DNA from 2 places in the Mesorhizobium sp. B2-5-4 genome. Region 1 is predicted to be linked to the other one. Evidence: predicted binding sites of a transcription regulator. Region 1 holds the regulator's gene; the other holds the start of a gene.
What was found. The regulator PhoB, encoded in region 1, activates phosphate uptake and scavenging genes when phosphate is short. The targets are predictions, from matches to a motif close to TGTCATNNANCTGTCAT.
Positions count from the first base shown of each region.

Region 1 (7,318 bases):
TTCATCACCTCGATCACCAAGGATGTGTTCGACACGGTGCCGCCGGTGCTGAAGGAGTCCGCCTACGGCATTGGCTGCACGACCTGGGAGGTAACACGCCGGGTCGTCGTCCCCTACACCCGCATCGGCATAATGGGCGGCGTCATGCTTGCTCTCGGCCGTGCGCTCGGTGAAACCATGGCGGTCACCTTCGTCATCGGCAACGCCCACCGGATCAGCGCCTCGCTGTTCGCGCCGGCAACGACGATCTCGGCAACCATCGCCAACGAATTCACCGAAGCCGTCGGCGATCTCTACACCTCCTCGCTGGTGGCGCTCGGCCTGATCCTGTTCGTCATCACCTTCCTCATCCTTGCCATCGCCCGGTACATGCTGATGCGCATCGATGCCCGTACCGGAGTCTGACCGATGTCGACAGCCGCATCGCTTCACCAGAGCCGCAAGCGCAAGAACGGCGTGATGATGACGCTCTGCGTCATCGCCGCCGGCATCGGCCTTGCCTGGCTGGCGCTGATCCTCGGCGCGCTGCTCTATAAGGGTCTGTCGGGCGTTTCGCTCTCGGTGTTCACGGAAATGACCCCGCCGCCCGGTGATGCCGGTGGCCTGCTCAACGCCATCTACGGCAGCATCGTGATGACCATCATCGGCATCGTCGTCGGCACGCCGATCGGCGTGCTGGCCGGCACCTACATGGCCGAATACGGCCGCTTTTCGAAACTCACCACCGTGGTACGCTTTATCAACGACATCCTGCTGTCGGCGCCCTCAATCATCATCGGCCTGTTCGTCTACGAATTGATGGTGCGGCCGATGGGGCATTTCTCGGCCATCGCCGGTGCCGTGGCACTGGCCATCCTGGTCATTCCCGTCGTGGTGCGCACCACCGAGGACATGCTCAACCTTGTGCCGAACGCCTTGCGCGAGGCCGGCACGGCGATTGGCGCGCCACGCTGGGTGGTCATCCGTTCGGTGGCCTACCGCGCGGCGATGTCCGGCATCGTCACCGGCATATTGCTGGCCATCGCCCGCATTTCCGGCGAGACGGCGCCACTTCTTTTCACGGCGCTGAACAACCAGTTCTGGTCGAGCAACCTCAACGCGCCGATGGCCAGCCTGCCGGTCACCATCTTCCAGTTCGCTCTCAGCCCCTATGAGGAATGGCAGCAACTGGCCTGGACCGGCGCACTCATAATCACATTGACGGTTCTCGCGCTCAGCATCTTTGCGCGCAGCCTGACCGGACGCAGAGAGGACAAATGAGCCAGATGTTGTCTCCAGACATGACGATTGCCACCGAGGCGGCCGCCAAGGCGAAGATCGAGGTCAAGAACCTCAATTTCTACTACGGCCAGTCGAAGGCGCTGAAGGACATCACGCTGTCGCTGCCCGAGCGCAGCGTGACGGCCTTCATTGGACCGTCGGGTTGCGGAAAGTCGACGCTGCTGCGCGTCTTCAACCGCATCTACGAACTCTACCCCAAGCAGACCGCCGAGGGTCAGGTGCTGCTCGACGGCCAGAACGTTCTCGACCGCTCGCAGGATCTCAACCTGTTGCGCACCAAGATCGGCATGGTGTTCCAGAAGCCGACGCCGTTCCCGATGTCGATCTATGAGAACATCGCCTTCGGCGTCAGGCTCTATGAGAAGATCGGCAAGGCCGAGATGGACGGCCGTGTCGAGCAGGCGCTGAAGCGCGCCGCGCTGTGGAACGAGGTCAAGGACAAGCTCAATGCCAGCGGCCTCAGTCTGTCGGGCGGCCAGCAGCAGCGGCTTTGCATCGCCCGCACCGTGGCGGTGAAGCCGGAGGTCATCCTGCTCGACGAGCCGGCCTCGGCGCTCGACCCATTGTCGACTGCCAAGATCGAGGAATTGATCGACGAGTTGCAGGCCGACTACACGATCGTCATCGTCACACACAACATGCAGCAGGCCGCGCGGGTCTCGAAGCAGACGGCTTTCATGTATCTGGGCGAGCTGGTCGAATTCGACAAGACCGAGAAGATCTTCACGTCGCCTCGCGAGAAGCGCACGCAGGACTACATCACCGGCCGCTTCGGCTGATCTCACGCATACGAGGACCAGGATCATGGCCGAACACACAGTCGCAGCCTTCGACGAGGATCTCGGACAGATCAGCAAGCTGATCAGCGACATGGGCGATCTTGCCGGCACGATGGTCGGCGGCGCCACCAAGGCGCTGCTGAATTCCGACAATGCGCTGGCACAGCGCGTCGTCTCCGACGACGCCATCATGGACGCGCGCCAGCGCGAACTCGACGATCGCGCCATCACCCTGATCGCCAAGCGCCAGCCGATGGCCGACGATCTGCGTCATGTCGTCGGCTCCATCCGCATGGCGGGCGATCTCGAACGCATCGGCGACCTTGCCAAGAACATTGCAAAGCGCGTCGGCTCCGTCGGCCTTACCGCCACCCCGCGCGATCTGTCGCACTCGATAGATTCCATGGCGCAGCTGGTGCTGATCCAGGTGCAGGGGGTAGTCGAGGAATACGCGGCAGGCGATGCCGCCGCCCTCGCCAAGCTCAGGAATGACGACGAACGCATCGACATCAAATACACTTCGGTGTTCCGCGAACTCCTGACCTACATGATGGAGGATCCCCGCAACATCACGGCTTGCACGCATCTTTTGTTCTGCGCCAAGAATCTCGAACGCATCGGCGACCACGTGACCAACATCGCCGAGAATGCGTATTATGTGCTGACCGGCACGCAACTGCCCGCCAACCGTCCGAAGCAGGACGAGACGGCGATGTCGGTGCCGGCGGCTTGACGGCAGGGATGATCAATCGATGATCGCGCCACGCATCATGGTGGTGGAGGACGAGGAGCCGCTCGGCGTGCTTCTCCGCTACAATCTGGAATCGGAAGGCTACCAGGTCGAGGTGGTGACACGCGGCGACGAAGCCGAGATCCGCCTCCAGGAGAACGTGCCCGACCTCCTGGTGCTCGACTGGATGGTGCCGGCGGTTTCCGGCATCGAACTCTGTCGGCGCCTGCGAATGCGGCCCGAGACCGAGAGGCTGCCGATCATCATGTTGACGGCGCGCGGCGAGGAGAGCGACCGCGTGCGCGGCCTCTCGACCGGTGCCGACGACTATCTGGTCAAGCCGTTCTCGACACCGGAATTCATGGCCCGGGTCAAGGCGCTGCTGCGCCGCGCCAAGCCGGAAGTGCTGTCCAGCGTGCTCAAGGTCGGCGACATCGTGCTCGACCGGGAATCGCACCGTGTCTATCGCAAGAAGAGCGAGATCCGGCTCGGACCGACCGAGTTCCGCCTGCTCGAATTCATGATGCGTCATCCCGGCCGCGTGTTCTCGCGCAGCCAGCTGCTCGACAATGTCTGGGGCGAGACGATCTATATCGATGAACGCACCGTGGACGTGCATGTCGGCCGGCTGCGCAAGGCGGTCAACAACGGCCGTATGCCGGACGTGATCCGCACCATTCGCGGCGCTGGTTACGCGATCCGCGAAGACTGAAATCAGGCTACATTCTTGCCCGGAACGCCGGGCCTCGCCAGCACGCCCGGCGCGAAAATCTCCTGGTCCACGAAGGTCAATGCGCGCATAGCGCAACCTTCGCGGATGAGCGGCAGCTCGTTCGGCTCGGTGTCGAAGGAAATCGATTCCGAATGCTGGCCGCCGGCGGTCTGGCCGATGGCCTCGCGCAAGGCCGGCTCGATCAGGTCGAAGGCGGCGGCGCTGACGCCGACCATGGCGACGGGTGCGGGATCGATCAGCGCGAACAGGCTGCCCAGCCCATAGCCCAGCGCCTCGCCGGCCTTGCGATAGGCTTCGCGCTCCGGTCCGTCTTTCTCCCTTGCCGTCGCGGCGAGTGTCCGCATCTGCGCATCGCTGACATCTGCGACCGGTTCGGCGTCCTCGCCAAGCTGCCTGGCGTTGCGCCAGATGGCGTAGTTGCCGGCATAGGCCTCGACGCAGCCGCGCCGTCCGCAGCGGCAGAGCGCGCCTCCCGGGCGATGGATCATGTGGCCGAACTCGCCTCCCGATGAATGCGTGCCGGTGAACAGCTCGCCCTTCAGCACCAGGCCCATGCCGATGCCGTGCGAGAGCAGGATGGCGATGAAGTCGTCGCGGTAGCGTTCGGGGTCGCGCCAGCGCAGCGCCACCGCCATCATGTTGCAGTCGTTCTCCATGGTGGCGGGGATGCCGAACTCGGCTTCAAGTATGTCGGCGAAGGGAATGTTCGTCTGCGGCGTGATCGGCGACCACAGCATCGCACGCGCCTCGCTGTCGGTGATGCCCTGGATCGCCAGCGCGATGCGGGCAATACTGCGGACGTCGAGATCGGGGTCCTCGAGGCGCCGCCGCACTATTGCCGTGCATTCGCCGATCAGCGCCTCGCGCGACATGGTCAGCGTGTCCAGCCGTCGCTGTTCCTCGGCGACCACCTGGCCGGAATAATCGATGACGGCGACGGACAGGAAATTCAGCGACAGCACCACGGTCATCACAGCCGCGGCCTCGGGGTTGAGGCCAAGGCCAACCTGCGGCCGGCCGCGTTTCAGTGAACCGGCTTCGTTCGGCTTGCCTTCGGTCAGGATACCCTCGTCGATCAGGTCGGCTGATATCGCCGATATGGTCGAGTGGCTGAGGCCGGTGGTGGCGGCGATCTCGGTGCGCGAGGGCTGACCACCCTGACGCACGGCTGCAATCACCATGGCGCGGTTGCGCCGGCGCAGATCGTCGTGGCGGATTCCGACCGACATGCTTCCCACATCCTCCCGTCGCCGCGGTTCTTGACACCCCCTCGAACCTCTCCGGCAATGGGCCGAATACTGGCAGATGCGGCAGGAGCTGTCATTTATTTATTGCGGGACTCGAAAAAAGGCTCCCGGCACCTCAAAATCCATCAGAATCGATGTTGACAGTGTTCCGACGATGGATCAGTGTTTTTTCGAGGCTCGAAAAAATAGGGCCTATGCCGGCCTTCGGGCCAGTTTGGTCGCGCCATACGCGGCGCAGGGAGGATATACCATGAAGAGATTCACAGTCGCCATCCTGGCGGGTGTCGCCATGTCGCTGACGCTGGCGTCGGTGGCGCAGGCGAAGGACAAGGTCATCGGCGTTTCCTGGTCGAATTTCCAGGAAGAGCGCTGGAAGACCGACGAGGCCGCCATGAAGAAAGCGATCGAGGCCGCGGGCGACAAGTACATTTCCGCCGATGCGCAGTCCAATCCCGGCAAGCAGCTGACCGATGTCGAAAGCCTGATTTCCCAGGGCGCCAATTCGCTGATCATCCTGGCGCAGGATGCTTCGGCCATCGGCCCAGCGGTGCAGAAGGCGCTCGACGAGGGCATTCCGGTCGTCGGCTATGACCGCCTGATCGAGAACAAGGACGTCTTTTACCTGACCTTCGACAACAAGGAAGTCGGCCGCATGCAGGCTCGCGAGGTGTTCAAGGTCAAGCCTGAAGGCAATTACGTCTTCATCAAGGGCTCGGGTGCCGACCCGAATGCCGACTTCCTGTTCTCGGGCTCGATGGAAGTGCTGAAGGAAGCCATCGACAGCGGCAAGATCAAGAATGTCGGCGAAGCCTATACGGACGGCTGGCTGCCCGCCAACGCCCAGAAGAACATGGAGCAGTTCCTCACCGCCAACGACAATAAGGTCGACGCCGTGGTCGCGGCCAATGACGGCACCGCCGGCGGCGTCGTCGCGGCGCTGACGGCGCAGGGGCTCGCCGGCACCGTGCCGGTCTCTGGCCAGGACGGCGACCACGCCGCGCTCAACCGCATCGCGCTCGGCACCCAGACCGTGTCGGTGTGGAAGGATGCGCGTGAACTCGGCAAGAACGCCGCCGAGATCGCCTCGCAGCTCGCCGACGGCAAGAAGATGACCGACATCGCCGGCGCGAAGGACTTCACGACGCCTGGCGGCAACACCGTCAAGTCGCTGTTCCTGACCCCGGTCGCCATCACCAAGGACAATCTCAACCTCGTCATCGACGCCGGCTGGATCAAGAAGGACGAAGTCTGCGCGGGCGTCGCCGCCGGCAGCGTCGCGGCCTGCAACTGAGTTTGACCGCTTGAAGAATGAAGGCGCCGCGGCCCCCAAGCCGCGGCGTTTTCTCAAAAAGATTTGTGTTTCCGCATCACGCGGATAGCTTCTAGGCTGGGTTCGGCATCCGCGTCAGACGGCCAGCCGGTTGGAGGAAATCATGACCGACACGACGTCCAACCTGCAGGCCGATACCGCGCGCGCCTCGGAACTCGGCGCGGTTGCCCGGTTCCTGAAAGCGACCGAGATCGACACCCGTATGCTCGGCATGATTGGCGCCCTGCTGCTGATCTGGGTCGCGCTGCATGTGATTTCGAGCTTGCGTCTTGGCGTCAATCCGTTCGATTTCGACAGCCGCACGTTTCTGACGCCGCGCAATCTATGGAATCTGTCGGTGCAGACGTCCGCGGTCGCAATCATGGCCTGCGGCATGGTGCTGGTCATCGTCATGCGCAACATCGACCTGTCCGTCGGTTCCGCCGAGGGCCTGATCGGCATGGTCATGGGCTTTGCCCAGGTGCATTTCCTGGTCCGGTTCGTGGGGCTTGAACTCGGAAATCCATGGATTTGGGTGCTGGCACTGGTCATCGGCCTGGCGCTCGGCCTTTTGATCGGCGCCTTCCAGGGCTTCGTCATCGCCTATCTCGAAGTGCCGGCCTTCATCGTCACGCTGGGCGGCCTGCTGGTCTGGCGCGGTGCCGCCTGGTGGGTCACCAGCGGCCAGACGGTGGCACCGCTCGACGCCACCTTCCAGCTGATGGGCGGCGGACCGGCCGGATCGATCGGTGCGACCTGGAGCTGGGTCGTAGGCATCGTCGCCTGCCTGGCCGTCGTGTTGGCGCTGTTCAACGGGCGGGTGCAACGAAAGCGGTTCCGCTTCCCGCTGCGGCCGATCTGGGCCGAGACGCTGCTCGGCGTCGTCACCTGTGCCGTCATCATGGGCGTGGTGTGGCTGGCTAACTCCTATCCGTGGCCGATCGGCATCGTGAACCGGTACGCGGCCGCCAACAACATCACCGTGCCGGAGGGCGGGCTATTCATCGCCCACGGCATCGCCATACCGGTACTGATGGCCGTCGCCGTCGGTCTGGTCATGACCTTCATCACAAAACGCACCCGTTTCGGCCGTTATGTCTTTGCCATCGGCGGCAATCCGGAAGCGGCCAACCTCGCCGGCATCAACACGCGCTGGATCACCATGAAGGTGTTCATGATCATGGGCGTGCTGGCCACGATCGCCGCCGCCATTTCGTCGGCCCGGCAGAACTCGGCCAC
Region 1 is NZ_VFUR01000006.1:221,978-229,295, reverse strand. Features, by position in the region: gene pstC (phosphate ABC transporter permease subunit PstC) at 1-405, shown strand, start outside; gene pstA (phosphate ABC transporter permease PstA) at 409-1,260, shown strand; gene pstB (phosphate ABC transporter ATP-binding protein PstB) at 1,257-2,060, shown strand; gene phoU (phosphate signaling complex protein PhoU) at 2,086-2,793, shown strand; gene phoB (phosphate regulon transcriptional regulator PhoB) at 2,813-3,502, shown strand; gene FJ492_RS10085 (ROK family protein) at 3,505-4,752, opposite strand; gene xylF (D-xylose ABC transporter substrate-binding protein) at 5,021-6,061, shown strand; gene FJ492_RS10075 (sugar ABC transporter permease) at 6,204-7,318, shown strand, end outside.

Region 2 (7,318 bases), on a different contig from region 1:
CGACTATTATCAAGGGGTCCAACTCGCCCTTCCCGATCTGGCAGGGGAACTGGGGGCGGCCTACGCGATCCCGATCCTCTATGTGCCGCTTCTGATGATCACGCACATCGCCGCGTTCTATCTGCTGATGCGTCGCCGGCCCGAGGCGATTCAGGGCTCCCACCCCTGATGAGGAGGGACGGCATCGGCCTCAGTTGCCGCCTGCCTCCTTCATCTTCTCGATGATTTCGGCCATCAGCGGCGGCCCTCGGGAAAAATCGATTTTTTATGCAACCTCTGATGGGTGCGTGCGTTACAGGCCTTACGGGGAGATGAGGTTTGCGACTTGGAGCGTTTCGAGATCCTGTACGAGCCGACAGGCACGTTTTCCATTTTCGACAGATACACCGAATTACCGGTTGCGGTAGAAGGCAGGGCTTTGATCGGGCTCTGTCGGCACGAAGTGCCGCTCGCCCTGCTCGCCGCCATGGAACCCGACGACAGCAGGGTGCCGTCGGCCTCGCTGTTGAGCGGCTGTCGATCATACGAATATCAACGAGACGACTTGCAAGCGTGAATGAATGCTCGCATAAGTTGCGACAAGGCATACAGCATGAAAGAAAATGGTGCCGTTATAGCATGAAGGGGGAATCATGCCCGATCAGAATGCGCTTATCCGCGCAGCTATCGCACGGCTGCTCTCGGAGAAAACCGGGTCTGCCGTGATTTCGATGAAGGAGAGTATCGAGGAACTGCCGGCGACAGCCCGCAAGGCCCAGACCATTGAGACCCTGCAGGATCTGCTGCTGGAAATGGCAGAGGAGCGTGGAATGATGGTGGAGCTCGATCTTTAGCTCCGACCCCAATCGACATTTTGATCGGGTTCGGACCCGGCATGCGTGCCGTTTCGTGTGGCCGAAGGGATTCCTTCAAAATGCAATGTCGTCCGCGCTTCGGATCGGGCGGGAGGGCGCGGCAGGAAACGACCGGCGCGTCCATGTTGCCATAGGAAATAAATCCGCCCAATATTTGGGCTCTTCTTGCCGGAACGCCGGCGCGAGCGGTCCAGGCAATAACCTACCTCTGCAATACGCTTGGCACAAGCTTCGAGTTCGGATGACGCAAAGGTTGAGTTTTGAACTTAATAAGCCGGCGAATTATGTGGCGAGGAATGTTGCCAATTTTATCGAAAAGACGGCAATTTAGATGCATTTTTCGCCCTTCTTTCGTTTGCTGGACTCTCGGATCAAAGCTTTTCTATACTGACTGATCCAGTGCTGATACTGTTGTAGGGACGATAAGAAGCCCTGACAGCGGCGAGGGAGGCTCATGTGGCCGATATCATCTTGAAAGTGTTTGCAAATGCCGACGATGTGCATCTCGTCTGGTCGCATCAGGAGGACATTGAGGGATGTCTGGGATTTGCCATCCAGTGCCGCCGCGGCGCCTCCGCCCCCAACTATCTGTCGAACCGCGTCGGGTTCGAAGACGATACGGAGGTCGACAAGGACGGCAACCGGATCACCTCGCGTTCCTCGCGGATCTGGCCATTCCAACGCTATGACTGGACAGACCACGCCGCCGACCTTGGCGACGTCATTGCCTATCGTATCGTCGCGAGGGTCAAGGGTGCCTCTGGCGCGCTGGAAGACGGGCCGGCGAGCGAATGGTCCGAAATGCTGACACTTTCCGCCGATTGCGGCGACGGTGCGAGTGTCCACTTCAACCGGGGTTATGTGCTGTCGCAGTTCATGGCGCGTTACATGAAGCGCAAGGGGATCACGCTCAAGGAGTTGAAGGAAACCGCCGTCATCGTCAGCAAGAATGTCGACCGTGAGGCGAGGGCTTTTCTGGGCGGCACTTTGCGCGAAACGATGCTGAAGATGATGGCCGAGGTCGCGGCCGATGAGGAGCTGGAGCTGCATGCCGCGCTCTATGAGCTCGGCGACGAGGAACTCATCGACGGGCTGAGCGCCATCGGCAAACGGGCGAAGATCGTCCTGGCGAATGGAAGCGTCGATGCCGAGGGCGAGGACGAAAACGCGGATGCGCGGGCGCGCCTGCGCGGCGCGGATGTTGTCGTGCACGACCGCTTCCTCGCACCGAAAGCACTGGCCCACAACAAGTTCCTGGTCATCGGGCGCGCTGCGAACGACAAGTTCGAGCCGGCCAAGGTGTGGACCGGGAGCACGAACTGGACACCGACCGGTCTCTGCACGCAGCTCAACAATGGCATCATGCTCGAGCATCCGGTGCTGGCAGAGCGGTACGAAGCGCAGTTCAACCTGCTGGTCGACGCAAAGAGCGCGATTTCCGACGACCTGCTGCGATCCAACAATTCGCCCGAGCAAGGCATCGCTTTCGGTGCCGGCGCCATCGACAGCTGGTTCTCGAGCTTGAGCGATGAAATCGACATCAAGGAACTCGTCAAACTGGTGGAAGGTGCGCAGCATGGGGTCTTTTTCGTGATGTTTCAGCCGGGCAACGAGCCGGTGCGAACATTGCTCAGGCTTCAAAAGGAGAAGAAGCTCTATGTGCGCGGCGTCGCGACCCGATTTACCGGCAAGGGTCTCGAGGAGTTCAAGCTGCTGAAGGCGAAGCCCGAGGATTTTTTCCTCGATGCGGCGCAGGACACCGGGGTTGAGAAACCGGTTGGGCAATGGGCCGTGGAAGGTACGGCTGCCGACTTCCAATCGGCCATAGGTCACGCCATCACGCATTCAAAAGTGCTGGTGATCGATCCATTCAGCGACGATCCCATCGTCGTCACGGGCTCACATAATTTTTCGCACTCGGCGAGTGCCGCAAACGACGAGAACTTCATCGTCATTCGGGGCCACAAGAAGATCGCCATGCACTACGCCATCAACGCCATGCAGACCTACAGCCACTATCGCTGGCGTGCCTATCTCGCGGAGGCGGCCAAGGAGAGGAAGGATCCCTTCCAATATCTGTCGCGTGACCCGGACTGGCAAAAGCGCCGGACCTCCGGCGAGACCAAGCGCATGCTGGCGTTCTGGATGGCAGGCACCTAGAGCAATTCCGGGAAAACCGTGAAGTGGTTTCCCGGGAAAAGCGCGCGGCGCTTTCCCCGCGGGAATTGCGTCAAGACAAAGCGTTAGAGCCGTTTGCCATCCCGGGAGGCGGCGAACGGCTCAGCGTGCCGTCGCCGTAGATCATGCGGCCGGCGCGGAAGGTTGCTCGCACACGTGGCACCGGCTGGCGGTCGGCGACGACGAGATCGGCCAGAAGCCCGGCTTCGATGGCGCCGCGATCGGTGAGCCCGAGTGCCTCGGCCGGATTGGCGCTTGTCAGCGCCGCAGCCTTCGCCAGGCCACCGTCGCGCAGCTCCGCCAGGCCGAGCACGGCCGGCAGGATCGAGGCCGGGTGATAGTCGCTGGCCAGCATGTCGAGCAGCCCGGCCTCATAGGCCTGGCGGGCGGAAAGATTGCCCGAATAGGATTCTCCACGCAGCGCGTTGGGCGCGCCCATGGCCGTATACATGCCCAGCCGGCGGGCTTCCCGCGCAGCCTCCAGGGTCACCGGGAATTCGCTGAGCACGGTTCCCAGGCCGTGGACAAATTCCACCTTTTCCAGAGTGTCGTCATCGTGCGAGGCGAGCACGATGCCGCGGGCGCGGGCAAACGCCGACAGGCTCTGCAACGTGCCGAGCACACCGCCATGCCCGTTTCGATCGGCCATGCGCTTGCCGACGACCTCGGATACATCGGCTATCGACATGCCGCGCTCCTTGGCCATGCGGGCGATATACAATTCGACATCGCGGTACTGTCCCTGTCCGGGCGTATGATCCATCAGCGAAACCAGATGCAGCTTGCCGGCATCCATCAATCTTTCCAGCACGCCGACAGCCGCGGTGAACGTCACCTCGAAACGGGCATGGATGCGGTGATCGACCAGAAGGTCGTCTTTCAGCCCGGTGATGGTCTCGATGATCGAAGATGTATGTTCTTCCGAGCGCAGCAAGGCTGCGGTGGCGCTGTTGCCGATGAAGGAGAGCGCGGCATAGGCGGTGGTCACGCCGCAGGAGGCCAGCCGCTTGTCGAGTTCGGCGATGCCGATTGCCATCGGCACGTGGACCCCGCTGCGCGGCTCCACTTCCCGCTCCACCATGTCGCCATGCATATCGATGAAACCGGGCAGCAGCAGGCGGCCGCCGCCGATGAGGTCGGCGTTCTCGACAGGCTGGTCGCGGATCTCCGCGATCCGGCCGTCTTCGATCCTGACAGCGCCATTGGCAATGACGCGGTCGCGCAGGACAATCTCGAATTCACTCAGCCACATGTCCTGTTTCTTCGCGTGATCCCGGTGGGGCGCGGCCCTGTCTGTCCGTTCAAGCATGGTCGTCTCCGAAAACAGCATTCCACATTTCCGATCGCCCTCCGGCCAGGCGGTTTTCAAGGCGTGTCACGTGGATGGTTCATTCCCGAGGATCGGATAAGCTCGGTTGGTGACAGCTTTATTTCGGTCATCGAAGTCATCCCGGCCGCCCACCAAAAGCGGTCGCGGCTAATGTCAACACCACGGGGAGTTTACGCCGTGAGCATATCTCTCCATATGATCCCGGCATCGGCTTTCCCGCCCCGCCCACCGATTAAGTGTTTTGTGAACAGCATCGCACTTTGCTAATATTGCCGTCACTGTGCTCGGCGAGGAAATCGCAGCATGTCGGAGAAGAGCCCGGTCGCGTTGCCGGCGGCGTCGGTGGCAACAGGTTTTCTGGGCGGCAACGGCAAAAATGCGTCCGAAGCCCGGCATGAGCGCCGGATCCTGACCGCGCTCTGCTACGACCTGGTCGGATCGACCGACCTTCTTGCCATCCTGGACATCGAAGAGTTCGAGGAACTGATATCAGCCTTCCAGCGGGCGGCGAGACAGGCGGTCGCGTCGTGCTCGGGTGCCGTCCAGGTCGAGGTCGGCGATGGCGGCGTTGCTTTGTTTCCCGCCGAAATAGACGCCAAGGACGCGGCATCGCTGGCGATCCGGGCCGGGCTCGAAATCATCGACGCCTGCAGGCGGGTCGGTTCGGACCAAGGCCGCGCCGATCTGCATGTCCGGGTCGGAATCGCGACATCGATGACCCTGATCCACAAGGGTGACGCCGACACCGGTCGTGACAATGTCACCGGCCCTGCCTTCGCGATGGCCACGCGGCTCCAGGCCATCGCGCAGCCGGATACGGTGGTGGTCTCGGACGCGACGCGCAACCTGGCGCGACGGTCGCATGTGTTCAGCTTCAGGGGCCCCCATGCGATCAAGGGGTTTGCCGAGCCGGAGCTGGTCTGGCGCGCGCTGAGTCACAAGCGCGAGGTCGACCGCTTCTTCGCCTTCGGGCGGCTGAGCAGTCCGCTCGTCAATCGCGAGGCCGAGCTCGCCACGATCGCCGAAGCATGGGACAGCGCCGTCGCGGGAAACGGCGGCGTGGTGGTGATCGAGGGCGAGGCCGGCATCGGCAAGTCGCGCATTCTTCACGAAGTGCGCCGGCGCACGCGTCACCAGCGCGCGAAACTGCTGCTCTTCCAGTGCACGCCCGGCGGCTTGCGCTCGGCGCTGCATCCGCTGCTACAGAACGTACGCGGCGATCTCGCCGGCAACGAAGGACAGCTGAGCGCTGCCGCCGTGGCGGAAGTATTCCGCGATCATGAGGTCCGCGATCCCGAAATCATCGACATCTTCTCGTTCCTGCTCGGCGCCGAGGGAGCCGATCCGATGCTCAAGGAAATCGACGCCGAGGCGATGCGCGCGAAAGCCAATTGGGCGGTTCGCCACTCGCTCGAAGCCTTGTGCGCCAGCGGACCGATCGTCCTGGTGGTCGAGGACATACATTGGATCGACCTGACGTCGAGACAATTATTGGCTGAGCTTGCACGGTCGGCCCGTCACTTCCGGGCGCTTGTCATCGCGACGACGCGCCCTGAATCCGAAAGCTGGCTGGCAGCATCGAATCCAAGGCATATCTCACTAGAGCCGCTCAACCGCGAGCAAACGCGGCTGGCGATCGCGGCCATGTGGCCGCAAGGCAAGCCGTCAACTTCCCCGGAATTGCTCGACGTGGTGGAACGCGTGACCGGAGGCATCCCGCTGTTCATCGAGGAAATCTGCCAATGGATGACCGAGAACGCGGCCTCGGCAACGGATCGGCTGGCGCGGACCGCGACGCGCAGTCATGCCTCGGTGTTCGAAAGCGTGATCGAGGCCAGGCTCGAAACGCTGGGGCCGGCACGCGAAGTCGCGCGCGCCGCCGCCGTCGTGGGCAATCGTTTCAATCAGGAATTGCTGCGCGCGCTGTTGCCGGAGCTCGACGACGAAATCATCGCAAACGCGCTGGATTCGCTGATGGAGGCCGGGTTCCTGATCCGCGTGCGGTCTTCCGGCGTTCCGGTCCATGGCGTGCGCCATGCGCTTATTCAGGAGACGATCTACAACGCAACGCTGCGCAAGAGACGGCAGGCCTTGCATCGCCGCCTGTTTGCCGCGGTCAGCCGCAACCGAAACCTGGCCGGGTGGCTGGGCACCGCCGAGATCGCCGAGCACGCCGAGCGCGCAGGCCTTCTGGAGGACGCGATCGCTCAGTTCGTGATTGCAGGCACGGAAAGCTCGTCCCGCTCAGCAATGGCGGAAGCGAGGCAGCTACTCGAGCATGCATTGGCGCTCTGCGAGCGCGTTGCGGCAGCCGACACGCGAGACGCGCTGCGGCTATCGGCAATGATCGTGCTCGGTCCCATCCTGACCGCTGTCGAAGGTCCGAACTCGGCGCCCGCCCGCGAATTGTACGAGAACGGCGTGGTGATCGCCCGGCGGCGGCCGGTGGCGGAGCGGGCCAAGTGGTTCCCGATCTACTGGGGTTGGTGGTTCACGGATACCGTCATGGACGGCGAGCGCGCGGAAGTCGTGCTCAGGGATCTCAGGGATGTCGAGGATGCCGAAGTGCAACTCCAGGCCAGGCATTGCGTGTGGGCAATCGACTTCAATCTTGGCCGCCACGACCGCTGTATCGCGGCCGTCGACGCCGGACTGTCGCTCTATGAGCACGGCCAGGGCAAAGCCAATGCCGCGTTGTTCGGCGGGCATGACGCGAGGGTCTGCGGGCTCGCCCACCGCGCCTTGTCGCTGTGGTTCGTCGGAAAGCCGGCAAGCGCGATCCATTCGATGTCGGAAGCTAGGAACTGGGCGCAGCTAACCGAACATGCCGGCAGCATCGCGCATGCCTACCTCAACGAGGCGATGCTGCATTGCTATCGCCGCGATTTTTCGATGCTGCGAAGCGTGATAGCGGATTTGCGCCACTTGACGGAGCGCCATTATATGCCCGCCCTGG
Region 2 is NZ_VFUR01000013.1:141,734-149,051, forward strand. Features, by position in the region: gene FJ492_RS18075 (hypothetical protein) at 1-169, shown strand, start outside; gene FJ492_RS18080 (hypothetical protein) at 326-556, shown strand; gene FJ492_RS18085 (hypothetical protein) at 633-833, shown strand; gene FJ492_RS18090 (phospholipase D-like domain-containing protein) at 1,311-3,014, shown strand; gene FJ492_RS18095 (alpha-D-ribose 1-methylphosphonate 5-triphosphate diphosphatase) at 3,085-4,284, opposite strand; gene FJ492_RS18100 (AAA family ATPase) at 4,666-7,318, shown strand, end outside.
Region 2: FJ492_RS18095 (alpha-D-ribose 1-methylphosphonate 5-triphosphate diphosphatase) is a predicted target of PhoB. The motif match lies at 4,451-4,467, and genes of this name have one in related genera.